Regions from separate parts of the Rhizobium sp. NFACC06-2 genome, predicted to be linked through region 3. Evidence: predicted binding sites of a transcription regulator. Region 3 holds the regulator's gene; each other region holds the start of a gene.
The links. Region 3 encodes PhoB, which activates phosphate uptake and scavenging genes when phosphate is short. Its sites were predicted from a motif close to TGTCATNNANCTGTCAT; they were not measured.
Positions count from the first base shown of each region.

Region 1 (3,315 bases), on a different contig from region 3:
GGTCCTTGATGGGATTGAAACCTCCATTCATGTCACCATAAAGCGTGGCGTAACCCACCGACATTTCTGACTTGTTGCCCGTCGTCACCACCATTGAGCCGAACTTGTTAGAAACGGCCATCAAAATGGTGCCGCGCGTGCGGCTCTGCAGGTTTTCCTCGGTGATGCCCTCTTCCGTGCCCTCGAAGAGATCGGAAAGCGCCGAGAGGAATCCTTCCACCGGCTCGACGATCGGCACGATGTCGTAACGGCAGCCCAGCGCTTTCGCGCAATCGGCCGCATCCTTCAGCGATTCTTCCGAAGTATAACGATAAGGCAGCATGATGCAGCGCACCCGCTCCTCGCCCAGCGCATCGACGGCAAGGGCGGCACAGATCGCCGAATCGATGCCGCCGGAAAGGCCGAGAACCACGCTCTTGAAGCCGTTCTTGTTGACGTAATCGCGGAAGCCCAGCATGCAGGCGCGGTAATCCGCCTCCTCGCCTTCGGGAATCTTCGAGAATGGCCCGCTGTCGCAATGCCAGCCGTCCGCGGTACGTTTCCAGTCGGTGACGGCAAGCGTGGCCTCGAACTGGCTCATCTGGAAAGCGAGCGTCTTATCGGCATTGAAGCCGAAGCTCGCGCCGTCGAACACCAGCTCATCCTGCCCGCCCAGCTGGTTGGCGAAAACGAGAGGCAGGCCGCTTTCGATAACCTGCCGCAACGCCACTTGATGGCGCACATCCAGCTTGCCGCGATAATAGGGCGAACCGTTCGGCACCAGCAGGATTTCCGCCCCGCTTTCGGCGAGCGTCTCGCACACGCCCATGTCGTTCCAGATTTCCTCGCAGATCGGAATACCGATCCTGACCCCACGGAAATTATAGGGACCGGAAATCGATCCTTCGGCGAAAACGCGTTTTTCGTCGAATTCGCCGTAATTGGGCAGGTCGATCTTGTCACGCAGCGCGATGATCTTGCCGCCATCCAGAAGCGCCACGGAATTGTGCCGGCCCGTCTCACCCTGTCGCGGAAAACCGATGACGATGCCCGGCCCGCCATCGGCGGTTTCCGCCGCCAGCTCTTCCACGGCTTTCAGGCATGCTTTCAGGAAAGCCGGCTTCAGCACCAGATCTTCCGGCGGATAGCCCGATATGAACAGCTCGGTCAGCAGCAGAAGATCGGCGCCCTGCGTCGCCGCATCGGCCCTTGCCTCGCGCGCCTTGGCGAGATTGCCCGCCACGTCGCCAACGGTGGGATTGAACTGCCCGACGGCAATCCGGAGATGGTTCTCTATATCGTGTCTGTCGCTCATGGCTTTTCAATACCGCGCCCGTGGCCGCTCCGCAACGCGGCAATTGCATGGCGACGCCCGTTACGCTTCGTCCGCGCGCGTTCACGCTAAGGTTATCGCCGCACCGGCCAGGTTGCGCAAAGTTCATGTCGCGTTCATCGCGCTTATGTGACAGTTACATGACACTGTTGCGACACCCGATTCACCTCCCCGGATCGGCCGTGCCGCCTGCAATACCGGAGTATGGGTTTGAGAGATTCGGCGCCAAAAACAACGGCTTCCGAAAAGGCTGGTTTCGTCTTTTCGCCTGCATGGACAAGGAGCCTTTCCAAGCTTTCGGGCATCGCCTATCCGCTCGCCAATCTGACGGTCGCGTCCGTCGTGCTGGTCGTGGCGCTGGAGTGGATCGCCCGCGGTTCGCTCACCGATGTCGGCGCTTTTCTCACCTCCTCCGCCCGCCCCGGCGTGACCACCATTGCCGCCGTGCTTGCCCTTCTCGTGGCGCTGGATGCACTTCTTGGCAGGCGTTACCTGTCGCTGATCGCGCTTGCGCCGCTCTGCGCGCTGACGGGGCTGATTTCGGCGCAGAAACAGACCTATCTTTCCGATCCGCTTTATCCTTCGGACCTGCTGTTCGGCCGGCAGATCCTCGAGCTTCTGCCGACCATGCTGAAAGCCCAGCCGATGACGGCAGCCTTCGTCGCCCTCGGCATCTGCGCCACGATTGCGGCACTTACGGGCCTCTGGCTGCTGGCGCGCCGCCACTCCCCGGGCTTGAGCTGGCGCGAACGCGCCGCCGGTCTCGCGCTGGCGCTGCCGCTTCTTGCCGGTCTCGCCTCGCTGATGGACTATTCGCATTATTCCTGGGTGCGCGATCGCCTCAACATCATTCCCATGATGTGGGATCAGCAGGAAAATTACCGCCATAACGGCTTCCTGATGGCCTTCGCCTTCAATATTCCGATGGCCAATGTCTCGGCGCCGCAGGGTTACGGCGAAAACACCATTGCCGACCTGACCTCCGAGCCCGCCGCCTTCGCCGCCAACAAGGGCGATTACCCCGATGTCATCATGCTGATGAGCGAATCGCTGTGGGATCCGACGCGGCTGGAAAATGTGAGCCTCTCCGCCGATCCCATGCCGACGATCCGCGCCAAACAGTCCGGCAACGTCTTTTCCCCGGAATTCGGCGGCATGACGGCGAATGTGGAATTCGAGGCGCTGACCGGCTTTTCCAACGCCTTCCTGCCCTATGGCAGCATTCCCTATCAGCAATATATCCGCCGCCCCGTGCCCTCGCTCGCCAGCTTCTTCCGTGGCGAAGGTTATTCCGCCATCGCCATGCACCCGTTCCAGGAATGGTTCTGGAACCGCAAGCAGGTCTACAAAAACTTCGGCTTCGAGGAATTCCGCTCCGAAGAGACGCTGCCGGCCATGGAAAAACGTGGCAACTTCGCCTCCGACGATGCGCTGATGGACCAGATCATGGCGACGGCCGAAAAGGCGCAGAACCCGCTCTTCCTCTTCGCCGTCACCCTTCAGGGACACGGCCCCTACGAGGCGACCCGTTACGCCGAAAACACCATCGGCGTCGAAGGCGATCTTTCCGCCTCGGCCTCGCAGGCGCTGGCCACCTATTCCCAAGGGGTGGCGGAAGCTGACGAAGCGCTGCTGAAACTGATGCGCTGGGCGAAGAAGCGCGACCGGGAAACCATCGTCGTCCTCTTCGGCGATCACCTGCCGCCGCTCGGCCAGACCTTCGTGGAAAGCGGCTATATGCCCGGCATGGTGGCCAGCCGCCGCGCGCCGCTGGAGGTGATGAAGAAGGAACACGAGACGCCGCTCGTCGTCTGGTCCTCAAAGCAGGGCGTGCGCAAGAATATCGGCACCATCAGCCCGGCACTTTTGCCCTATCACGTACTGAAAACGGCGGGCTTCTCCGATCCCTTCTATACCGGCACGCTTGGCGACGTGCAGCAGGCCTTTTCCGTCATCGACCGGCATATGCTGGTGGCAACCGACGGCAAGGCCCTGCCCGACTG
Region 1 covers NZ_FMVA01000007.1:180,235-183,549, forward strand. The annotation lists gene F3H58_RS14235 (NAD+ synthase) at 1-1,294, opposite strand, end outside; gene F3H58_RS14240 (LTA synthase family protein) at 1,517-3,315, shown strand, end outside.
Region 1: a site for PhoB is predicted at 1,442-1,458, ahead of F3H58_RS14240 (LTA synthase family protein). Genes of this name have one in related genera too.

Region 2 (3,315 bases), on a different contig from region 3:
TTGCCGATATCGGCATCATGCCGGCTCCCGCCGAAATCCGCCGCATCGACAATCGCCGCGAGATACTGGTTTCGGCCAATATCGCCGGCCGCACGCTTGGCGAGGTGACGGAGACGTTGCAGGGCCTGACCGCCAGTCTTGACCTGCCGAACGGTTATCGCATCCGCTTCGGCGGTGACGCCGAAACCATGCAGGAGACCATCGGCCACATGGTCACGGCGCTTACCATGGCCGTCATCTTCATCTACATCGTGCTCGCCTCGCAATTCGGCAGTTTCATGCAACCGCTCGCCATCATGGCGTCCCTGCCGCTTTCGCTTGTCGGCGTCCTCATCGGGCTGATGGTGGCCGGCAGCACGATCAACATGTTCTCGCTGATCGGCTTCATCATGTTGATGGGCCTCGTGACCAAAAACGGCATCCTGCTGGTCGATTTCGCCAATCGCGAGCGGCGGCGTGGGCTTTCGCTGAACGAGGCGCTAGAAAATGCCGGCGTCATCCGCTTCCGCCCGATCATCATGACGACGCTTGCGATGATCTTCGGCATGATCCCGCTCGGTTTCGCCGTCGGCGGCGGTGGCGCGCAGCGTGCGCCGATGGCCCATGCGGTGGTTGGCGGCCTCATCAGTTCCACGCTGCTGACCCTGATCGTGGTGCCGACCATCCTGTCCTATATAGACAGCATCGTCAGGCGTTTTGCCCGCCTGTTACCGAAAGCGCCCGATGAAACGGGGCATTCGAACCATCAGACGCAACCTTCCCAAAAGCAGCCGGCCTGAAAAGGCCGGTTTTGCATCTATGGGGCTGCCGTCACCTCAGCAGGAGAATAGCGGCTGGCCCCGCCAGAAGCACGGCAAGGACGATGATGGGATGGAGATAACGCAATAAAAAACGGAGAGCGGGACGACATGGTTTCATGCAACGGCACCTGACGACAATCATCAGGCAAGGTTGGAGATCACCCATTGCGGCGGCATTACAATCTTGGCCACAGGAGCGGATGCGTGACGCGTGCGGTTACGGCCTCTCGCTGCCCTGACGCTTCTTTTTGCCCTTCGGGCGAAAATCGACAAGAAGCGACTTCAGTTCGATATCGCGAACGCGCCTTGCCGCCTCATCCGGGCGCACCCATTCCAGCAGGCGTTCACCGCGCTCCTTGAAACTGGTTTCCGCCTCCGTCACCTCTATCTGGAACACATCGACCATGCAGGGAACGACATCGCCATTGTCGAGCATCTTGAGATAGGTATAGCGGCCAACCGCATTCTTTTTCACCCGGCCGCGCACGCCCGCCTCCTCCCACGCCTCGATTGCCGCCGCCTCGTGCGGCTTCTTGCGTTTCATCGGCCAGCCGCGCGGAATGATCCAGCGTCCGCTGGTACGGGACGTGACGAGGAGGATTTCGACATCCTCGCCATTGCCGGCATAACGGAAGCAGAGCGCGGCATATTGCTGCCGGAAAGCGCCGGTGAAGAGCTTTTCCGGAACCGCAGCAAGCTGCTGGAGCAATGTCAGTGCACGAGCCGGGCGGGTTTTCCGGCTTTTCTTGGTGGGTTTCATATCCGTTGATAGTGCTGATTTTCCGGGTTGCATCAATGCCCCGCGTGCATTTATGACAGTTTTATGACAATCACCCCCCACAACTAATAAAGCGCCATTGAGGGCCAATTCGCATGATGAGTATTTTTCGCAAGCTGATGCCGCGCGAGGACCGTTTCTTCGACATGTTCAGCAAACATTCCGAAACCGTCATCAAAGCGGCCGAGGCCCTTGACCAACTTTTGAGCGGCATCGACGTTGAGAAGAACTGCGACCTCATCGTCGCCCTTGAACATCAGGCGGACGACATCACCCGCGAGGTGCTGCTCGCCGTCAGGCGCAGCTTCATCACCCCCTTCGACCGCGGCGACATCAAGGATCTCATCCAGTCGATGGATGACGCCATCGACATGATGCACAAGACCGTCAAGACCATCCGTCTTTTCGAGCAAACGGAATTCGATCCGCTGATGAAGGAAATGGGCCATGAGATCGTGCGCGCAGCCGGCCTCATCGCGGAAGCCATTCCGCTTCTCAACAAGGTCGGCACGAATGCGCATCGCCTGTCATCCATTTCCGAAGAGGTGACCCGCGTTGAAGGCCGCTCCGACGAACTTCACGATCTGGGTCTCAAGGACCTCTTCCGCCGCCACGGCGCAAGCGGCAATGCCATGGCCTATATGATCGGCAGCGAGATCTACGGCGAACTCGAAAAGGTCGTCGACCGCTTCGAGGATGTGGCCAACGAGATCAGCGGCATCGTTATCGAGAACGTCTGATGGATGTCGCACTTGCCCTGCCGCTGCTAATCGGCCTTATCGCCATCGCGCTGTTCTTCGATTTTCTGAACGGCCTGCACGATGCCGCCAATTCCATCGCCACCATCGTCTCCACCCGTGTGCTGCGCCCGCAATATGCGGTCGCCTGGGCGGCCTTCTTCAATTTCATCGCCTTCCTGTTCTTCGGCCTGCATGTGGCAGAAACGCTCGGCACCGGCATCATCGATCCGGCCATCGTATCGCCGCAGGTGATCTTCGCGGCGCTGATCGGCGCCATCGTCTGGAACATCGTCACCTGGATCTTCGGCATTCCCTCCAGCTCGTCCCACGCGCTGATCGGCGGGCTCGTCGGTGCTGGATTTGCGAAGGTGGGTTTCAATTCCATCGTCTGGTCGGGCCTGCTGAAAACCGTGGGCGCCATCTTCATGTCGCCGGCCATCGGCTTCTTCCTCGCCCTGCTTCTTGTGCTCACCGTCTCCTGGCTGTTCGTGCGGCAGACGCCCTTTGCCGTGGACCGCACCTTCCGCGTGATGCAGTTCATCTCCGCCTCGCTTTATTCGCTGGGACATGGCGGCAACGACGCGCAGAAAACCATGGGCATCATTGCCGTGCTGCTCTTCAGCCAGGGACATTTGGGCGAGAGCTTCTACGTGCCCTTCTGGGTGGTGATTTCCTGCCAGTCGGCCATGGCGCTCGGCACGCTGTTCGGCGGCTGGCGCATCGTCCATACGATGGGATCGAAGATCACCCGGCTCAATCCCATGCAGGGTTTCTGCGCCGAAACCGGCGGTGCGCTGACGCTGTTCGGTGCGACATGGCTCGGCATTCCAGTCTCCACCACCCACACGATCACCGGCGCCATCGTCGGCGTCGGCGCTGCCCGCCGCGTCTCGGCCGTGCGCTGGGGCCTTGCCGGCAACATCGTCATCGCCTGGATCGTCACCATGCCGGCGGCTGCGCTGATCTCCGCCGCGGTCTACGGGCTGACGTCGCTGTT
Region 2 covers NZ_FMVA01000006.1:125,769-129,083, reverse strand. The annotation lists partial or broken gene F3H58_RS12755 (efflux RND transporter permease subunit) at 1-779, shown strand, start outside; gene F3H58_RS12750 (NUDIX hydrolase) at 1,018-1,560, opposite strand; gene F3H58_RS12745 (DUF47 domain-containing protein) at 1,674-2,318, shown strand; gene F3H58_RS12740 (inorganic phosphate transporter) at 2,318-3,315, shown strand, end outside.
Region 2: a site for PhoB is predicted at 1,613-1,629, ahead of F3H58_RS12745 (DUF47 domain-containing protein). Genes of this name have one in related genera too.

Region 3 (3,315 bases):
ACGGCCCTGCCGGTGCAGATTTACATGTGGGCGAACGAAGCCGAGCGCGCCTTTGTCGAAAGGACATCCGGCGCTATCATCATCCTGCTTCTGTTCCTCATCGTCATGAATGTTGGCGCAATCCTGTTGCGTCGCCGCTTCGAACGGCGCTGGTAGAGGGAGCTTGAGCAATGAACATGTTGTCGGAAGCAGCAGTTGAAAAGGCGCTGGACAAGAAAATGAATGAAGTCTCATACAAGATGATCGGCAAGGACGTTTCGGTTTATTACGGCGAAAAGCGCGCGCTTTACGACGTGAACCTCAACGTTCGGGAAAATACGGTGACCGCGCTTATCGGCCCGTCCGGCTGCGGCAAATCCACCTTCCTGCGTACCCTGAATCGTATGAACGACACGATCGACGGTTGCCGGGTCACCGGCAAGATCACGCTCGACACCGACGATATCTACGACCAGGCGATTGACGTCGTGGAATTGCGCGCCCGCGTCGGCATGGTGTTCCAGAAGCCGAACCCCTTCCCGAAGTCGATCTATGAAAACATTTCCTATGGTCCGCGCATCCATGGTCTCGCCCGCAACAAGGCGGATATGGACCAGATCGTCGAGCAGAGCTTGCAGAAGGCGGGTCTCTGGAACGAGGTTAAGGATCGTCTGCACGAATCCGGCACCGGTCTTTCCGGCGGTCAGCAGCAGCGTCTGTGCATCGCACGCGCCGTTGCCGTCAGCCCGGAAGTGATCCTGATGGACGAGCCCTGCTCGGCTCTCGACCCTATCGCGACCGCAAAGGTCGAAGAATTGATCCACGAGCTGCGCACCAATTACACCATCGTCATCGTCACGCACTCCATGCAGCAGGCGGCGCGTGTTTCCCAGCGCACGGCCATGTTCCATCTTGGTCATCTTGTCGAGGAAAACGAAACCGACAAGATGTTCACCAATCCGGACGACCAGCGCACGCAGGATTACATCATGGGCCGCTTCGGCTGATCCCGGCCGGTGCTTTATCGAAACCGAACAAGACTGGTGCTTCTGCCGTGCCCGCTTCCGGGTACGCGCATGCAGGCCAAGCCGGAGGACTAGACCATGACACAGACAACGACCCATTCGCACATCGTTTCCGTTTATGACGATGAATTGAAGTTTTTGACGCGCCGCATCGCCGAAATGGGCGGTCTTGCGGAGCAGATGTGCGCCGATGCCGTGCGTGCGCTCGTCAATTCCGATGCCGCGCTCGCCCAGAAGGTCATTTCCGACGATGCGATCCTCGACCACGCCGAGCGCGAGATCGGCGACAAGGCCATCGTCACCATCGCCAAACGCCAGCCGATGGCGGCAGACCTTCGCGAAATCATCGGCACCCTGCGTATTGCAGCTGACCTTGAGCGCGTCGGCGACCTTGGCAAGAACACCGCCAAGCGCGTCATCGCCGTTGCCGGCACCGGCGTGCCGCGCAAGCTCGCCCGTGGCATCGAGCACCTGTCGGAACTGGCGCTGGTGCAGCTCAAGGAAGTGCTGGACGTCTATTCCACGCGTTCCGCCGAGAAGGCCAATGCCATTCGCGAGCGCGACGAAGAAATCGACGCCATGTACACGTCGCTCTTCCGTGAGCTTCTGACCTACATGATGGAAGATCCGCGCAACATCACCACCTGCACGCATCTTCTGTTCTGCGCCAAGAACATCGAGCGTATCGGCGACCACGCCACCAATATCGCCGAGACGATCTATTACATGACCACCGGCAGCCAGCCGGAAGGCGAGCGTCCGAAGGACGACAGTTCCAACACCCTCGGTTCGGTGACCGAGTAACAGACAGGCAGCGGCTTGCGGAGTTAGTATATGGTGCCCAAGATTGCAGTTGTGGAAGACGAGGAAGCGCTGAGCGTCCTGCTTCGTTACAATCTCGAGGCTGAGGGATATGACGTCGACACGATACCCCGTGGAGACGAGGCAGAAATCAGGCTGCAGGAACGTATTCCGGACCTCCTTATCCTGGATTGGATGCTTCCCGGCGTTTCCGGTATCGAACTGTGCCGTCGGCTCAGGATGCGGCCGGAAACCGAGCGCCTGCCCATCATCATGCTGACGGCGCGCGGCGAAGAAAGCGAACGGGTTCGCGGTCTTGCCACCGGCGCCGACGATTATGTCGTCAAGCCGTTCTCGACCCCGGAACTCATGGCCCGCGTCAAGGCCATGCTGCGCCGCGCCCGCCCCGAGGTTCTGTCTTCGGTGCTGAAATGCGGCGATATCGAACTGGATCGTGAGACCCATCGCGTTCACCGCAAGAGCCGCGAAGTGCGCCTCGGCCCGACGGAATTCCGCTTGCTGGAATTCCTGATGACCTCTCCCGGCCGGGTGTTTTCCCGCTCGCAATTGCTGGATGGCGTCTGGGGTCACGATATCTATGTGGATGAGCGCACCGTCGACGTGCATGTCGGACGTCTGCGCAAGGCGCTCAATTTTTCCCACATGCAGGATGTCATCCGCACCGTGCGTGGCGCCGGATATTCAATGGAAGCCTGAGAAAACCGAAACCAATGGTTTCACTCGGGGTAAATTCCCTAAAAATCAGAAGGCCCGAGACCGGAACGGTGTCGGGCCTTTCGATTTTGAACCTTCCGCACGTGCGTATCCTCGTTCTTTTGAAGGTGACAGACGGTCTGCTGAAAGCCGGATTGCGCGGTGAAACCTGACAGTAGGAAGGCGCGGCACGTCGCCGACGAATTCAGAGCATTTGCCGCAAGGGCCTATCGCGGTTTTTGCATCCGGAGAATGCGCAAGAACAGGGATGGGGAGCGCCTCTTAAACAACGCGGGCTCCGCGTCTGAACCACTTTGGATTCCGCCATAAAAAAACGGGCCCGAAGGCCCGTAGTTTTTGAGTGTCGAATGCGTGCCGCAACACTCAAGCCTTGCGACGCTCGCTTACCGGCTGGTAGGCAAGCTTTGCATGGAACTTGCAATAGGGCGAAGATTCCAGTGCTTCACAACCGCAGAAATGGAAATCATCCTTCAGCGGATCGCCGACCGGCCACTTGCAGGTGCGCTCCGTCAGTTCCGTCAGCGTCAGGCGGCGGGAAATCGGTGTCACGACATTTTTGGAGGGAACGTAATCGAGAACTTCGGCGGTCTCGATATCGATCTCCTCGTGCAGCGCCGTTGCCGCGCTCGAGCGGTTCAAGGCGCGTGCAGGTGCTGCGCTGACGCGGGTCGCGAAATTTGTCGCGCGCGGGGCAGGGGCAGCGGTGCGCTTGGGCGCGGAACGCGCCGAAGTAACCGGGCCGCCGGCCTTCACGCGTCCCGGCAGGTTGAGGCGA
Region 3 covers NZ_FMVA01000017.1:19,660-22,974, reverse strand. The annotation lists gene pstA (phosphate ABC transporter permease PstA) at 1-156, shown strand, start outside; gene pstB (phosphate ABC transporter ATP-binding protein PstB) at 171-986, shown strand; gene phoU (phosphate signaling complex protein PhoU) at 1,083-1,808, shown strand; gene phoB (phosphate regulon transcriptional regulator PhoB) at 1,839-2,522, shown strand; gene F3H58_RS22490 (GcrA family cell cycle regulator) at 2,904-3,315, opposite strand, start outside.

Region 4 (3,315 bases), on a different contig from region 3:
TGATCGGCCGGCGCCTGCACACTTGCCGTGTCCGCCGTTCCGAAATCCGAGATCAGCATGCGCGCATCCTCGTGATAAAGCGAGAAGATCGCATTGCCGATGACGAAATTGACCGCCTGCTGAAGCTGTTCGTCGGACAGGCCATCGAGACCGGAGGCGACCTGCGCCTCGGCCTCAAGCGGAGCCGTCAACGAAACGAAAGCCAGCGGAACGGCGGCCAGAAAACGACGGAACATAAAATCAGACCTTCCGGGAACGAGGAGCGTCACTGATTCCCGAAGCTAACGAGTCACGCAATGGGCTGGTTGCATCGCCTGTCAAGAATCGGGTGGATAGTGATCCGTTTCGGGACCATAGCTGCAAAGAAGCAACGCCGAACCCAACCCAGGAGGTCTCCGTCATGACCGATCTCGTTTTCACTGCAATGCCGGCTAAGGAAGCCGAAGACTTCCGCGCGGGAGCCGCCGACGCCTACGGCAATCCGCCGGAGAGAGCCGTTTCTCCCGGCGGCATGCCCTGCCGCCACTGCCTTTCCCAGATCGGGGAAGGCGAAGGGATGCTGATCCTCGCCTACCGGCCCTTTCCCTCGCTACAGCCCTATGCGGAAACGGGCCCGGTGTTTCTGCATGCCGACGCCTGTGAGCGCTATCCGCAGACGCAGGCCATTCCGCCGATGCTGGACAGCCCGGATTATATCGTGCGCGGTTATGGAGCCGATGACCGCATCGTCTACGGCACCGGCGCGGTGACGGCGACAGACGAGATCGTTTCGCGCGCGCGGCACCTTCTGGAGCGCGCGGATGTCGCTTATGTGCATGTGCGCTCCGCCCGCAATAATTGCTATCAGTGCCGTATCGACACAGCATAATCGGCAATTACATGCAATTTTAAGAGAAGAACTAAACGGCTCTCAAGTTTTCCGCACCATAATGCAGGTATCGGAAACAATTGATTTGAGCAGCAAAATGACAAACAACCTCAATATGGCGACCCGGACCGCGCCCCGCAGCAAGACCAGGATTTTTGCGACCGTGCATTATTTCAGCCAGTCGACCAGAGGGCGTGTGGTCGATCTTTCCGCCACCGGAATGGCGCTCGAGCTGGATGGACCTTTCGCAGCCGCCAAGGGCAGCCGGGTCAAGGTGCAGAGTGAGGATCTGGGCTTCATCGAGGGCGTCGTGCAATGGCAGCACATGAACCGCCTCGGCCTCCAGCTCAAACTTTCCACCAACACGCTGGCGCAGCTTTCCTCCTATTTCCGTTTCTTCCACGAAGAAGTGAAACCGACCCTCGCCCGCTGATCCAGGGCACGGTAATGCGCAGAGCAAACGATGCGCATTCTTCGGTGCGGCGACACCTGCGCCGCACGCCCGTGATAAAAAATTTATCAAACGGTTGAAAACCGGCCTATCTGTCACGGGCCTGTCATTTTGGTGATGGACTCCTCTGCGATTGCTTCTACCCTGTCATTTTTCAAGACAGAGCAAGCTTCATCCGAAGGAGTTCCCATGTCGTCGCTTCTCGCTCTCCACCCCATTACCCGGCGTTCGCTTCTGGGCGGCATCGCAGCCTCCTCGGCGCTGGTGATGCTGCACCCTTTTGCTGCGCGTGCGGCGGCCAACCAGGCGCATCTGCGCATCATGGAAACGACCGATATCCATGTTCACGTCTTTCCCTATGATTATTACGCCGACAAGCCGAACGACACGATGGGACTGGCGCGCACCGCCTCGATCATAGACACCATCCGCGCCGAAGCCGGAAACTCGATGCTGGTGGACAATGGCGACTTCTTGCAGGGCAACCCGCTCGGCGACTATATCGCCTATGAGCGCGGCATGAAGGCCGGCGACAAGCACCCCGTGATCAACGCCATGAACGTGCTGGGTTACGATTGCGGCACGCTCGGCAACCACGAATTCAATTACGGTCTCGACTATATGTCGAACACGCTGGCGGGTGCGGGCTTCCCTTACGTCTGCGCCAATCTCACCAAGGGCCAGCTTGCTTCCGATCCGAAGAACGACGAGCTGTTTTTCAAGCCCTATGTCATTCTTGAAAAGCAGATCCGCGACGGCGGCGGCGTGACGAGCCCGGTCAAGGTCGGCATCATCGGCTTCGTGCCGCCGCAGATCATGATGTGGGATTCCAAGAACCTCGAGGGCAAGGCGCAGACGCGCGATATCGTCGAGGCGGCAAAAGCCTGGGTTCCGGTCATGAAGGAGGAAGGTGCGGATATCGTCATCGCCCTTTCCCATTCCGGTATCGACGGCAAGGGCCAGACCGAGCGCATGGAAAACGCCTCGCTTTATCTGGCAGGTGTCGAAGGCATCGATGCGATCTTCACCGGCCACCAGCATCTGGTCTTCCCCGGTCCGAAGACCTGGGACGGTATCGAGGGTGCGGATGCCGTCAAGGGCACGCTCATGGGCAAGCCGGCGGTGATGGCCGGCTTCTGGGGCTCGCATATGGGCCTTATCGACCTGCTGCTCGAAAAGGACGGCAAGAGCTGGAAGATCGTCGACTTCACCTCCGAAGCCCGGCCGATCTACCACCGCGACGAAAACCGCAAGGTCGTCGCCGATTTCACGGACAAGGCGGAAGTCCTCGCCGCCGCCAAGGCCGATCACGAGGCGGCCCTTGCCTATGTGCGCCGTCCCGTCGGCAAGACCTCCGCGCCGCTCTATTCCTATTTCGCGCTGGTGGCCGACGATCCTTCCGTACAGATCGTCTCCAATGCCCAGACCTGGTACATCAAGGACATGCTGAAGGAAGGGCAATACAAGGATCTGCCCGTGCTTTCTGCGGCAGCCCCCTTCAAGTCCGGCGGTCGCGGCGGTGCGGATTATTATACCGATGTCCCCGCCGGTGACATCGCCATCAAGAACGTCGCCGATCTTTATCTCTACCCCAACACGGTGCAGGCGGTGCTGATCAACGGCGCGCAGGTAAAGAACTGGCTGGAAATGTCGGCCGGCATGTTCAATACGGTCGAGGCCGGCGCAAAGGATGCGCCGCTGCTGAATGCGGATTTCCCGTCCTATAATTTCGATGTCATCGACGGCGTGACCTATCAGATCGACATTTCCAAACCGGCGAAATTCGACAAGGATGGCAAGGCCATCAACCCGGACAGCAACCGCATCGTCAACCTGCAATTTGAAGGCAAGCCGATCGATCCCGAGCAGAAATTCGTGGTGGCGACGAATAATTACCGGGCCAGCGGCGGCGGCAAATTCCCCGATATCGCCGGCGACAAGGTGATCTTCGTGGCCCCCGATACCAACCGCGACGTGATCGTGCGCTATATCATCG
Region 4 covers NZ_FMVA01000002.1:263,805-267,119, forward strand. The annotation lists gene F3H58_RS05675 (DUF4344 domain-containing metallopeptidase) at 1-236, opposite strand, end outside; gene F3H58_RS05680 (DUF1203 domain-containing protein) at 401-868, shown strand; gene F3H58_RS05685 (PilZ domain-containing protein) at 966-1,301, shown strand; gene F3H58_RS05690 (bifunctional 2',3'-cyclic-nucleotide 2'-phosphodiesterase/3'-nucleotidase) at 1,509-3,315, shown strand, end outside.
Region 4: a site for PhoB is predicted at 1,413-1,429, ahead of F3H58_RS05690 (bifunctional 2',3'-cyclic-nucleotide 2'-phosphodiesterase/3'-nucleotidase). Genes of this name have one in related genera too.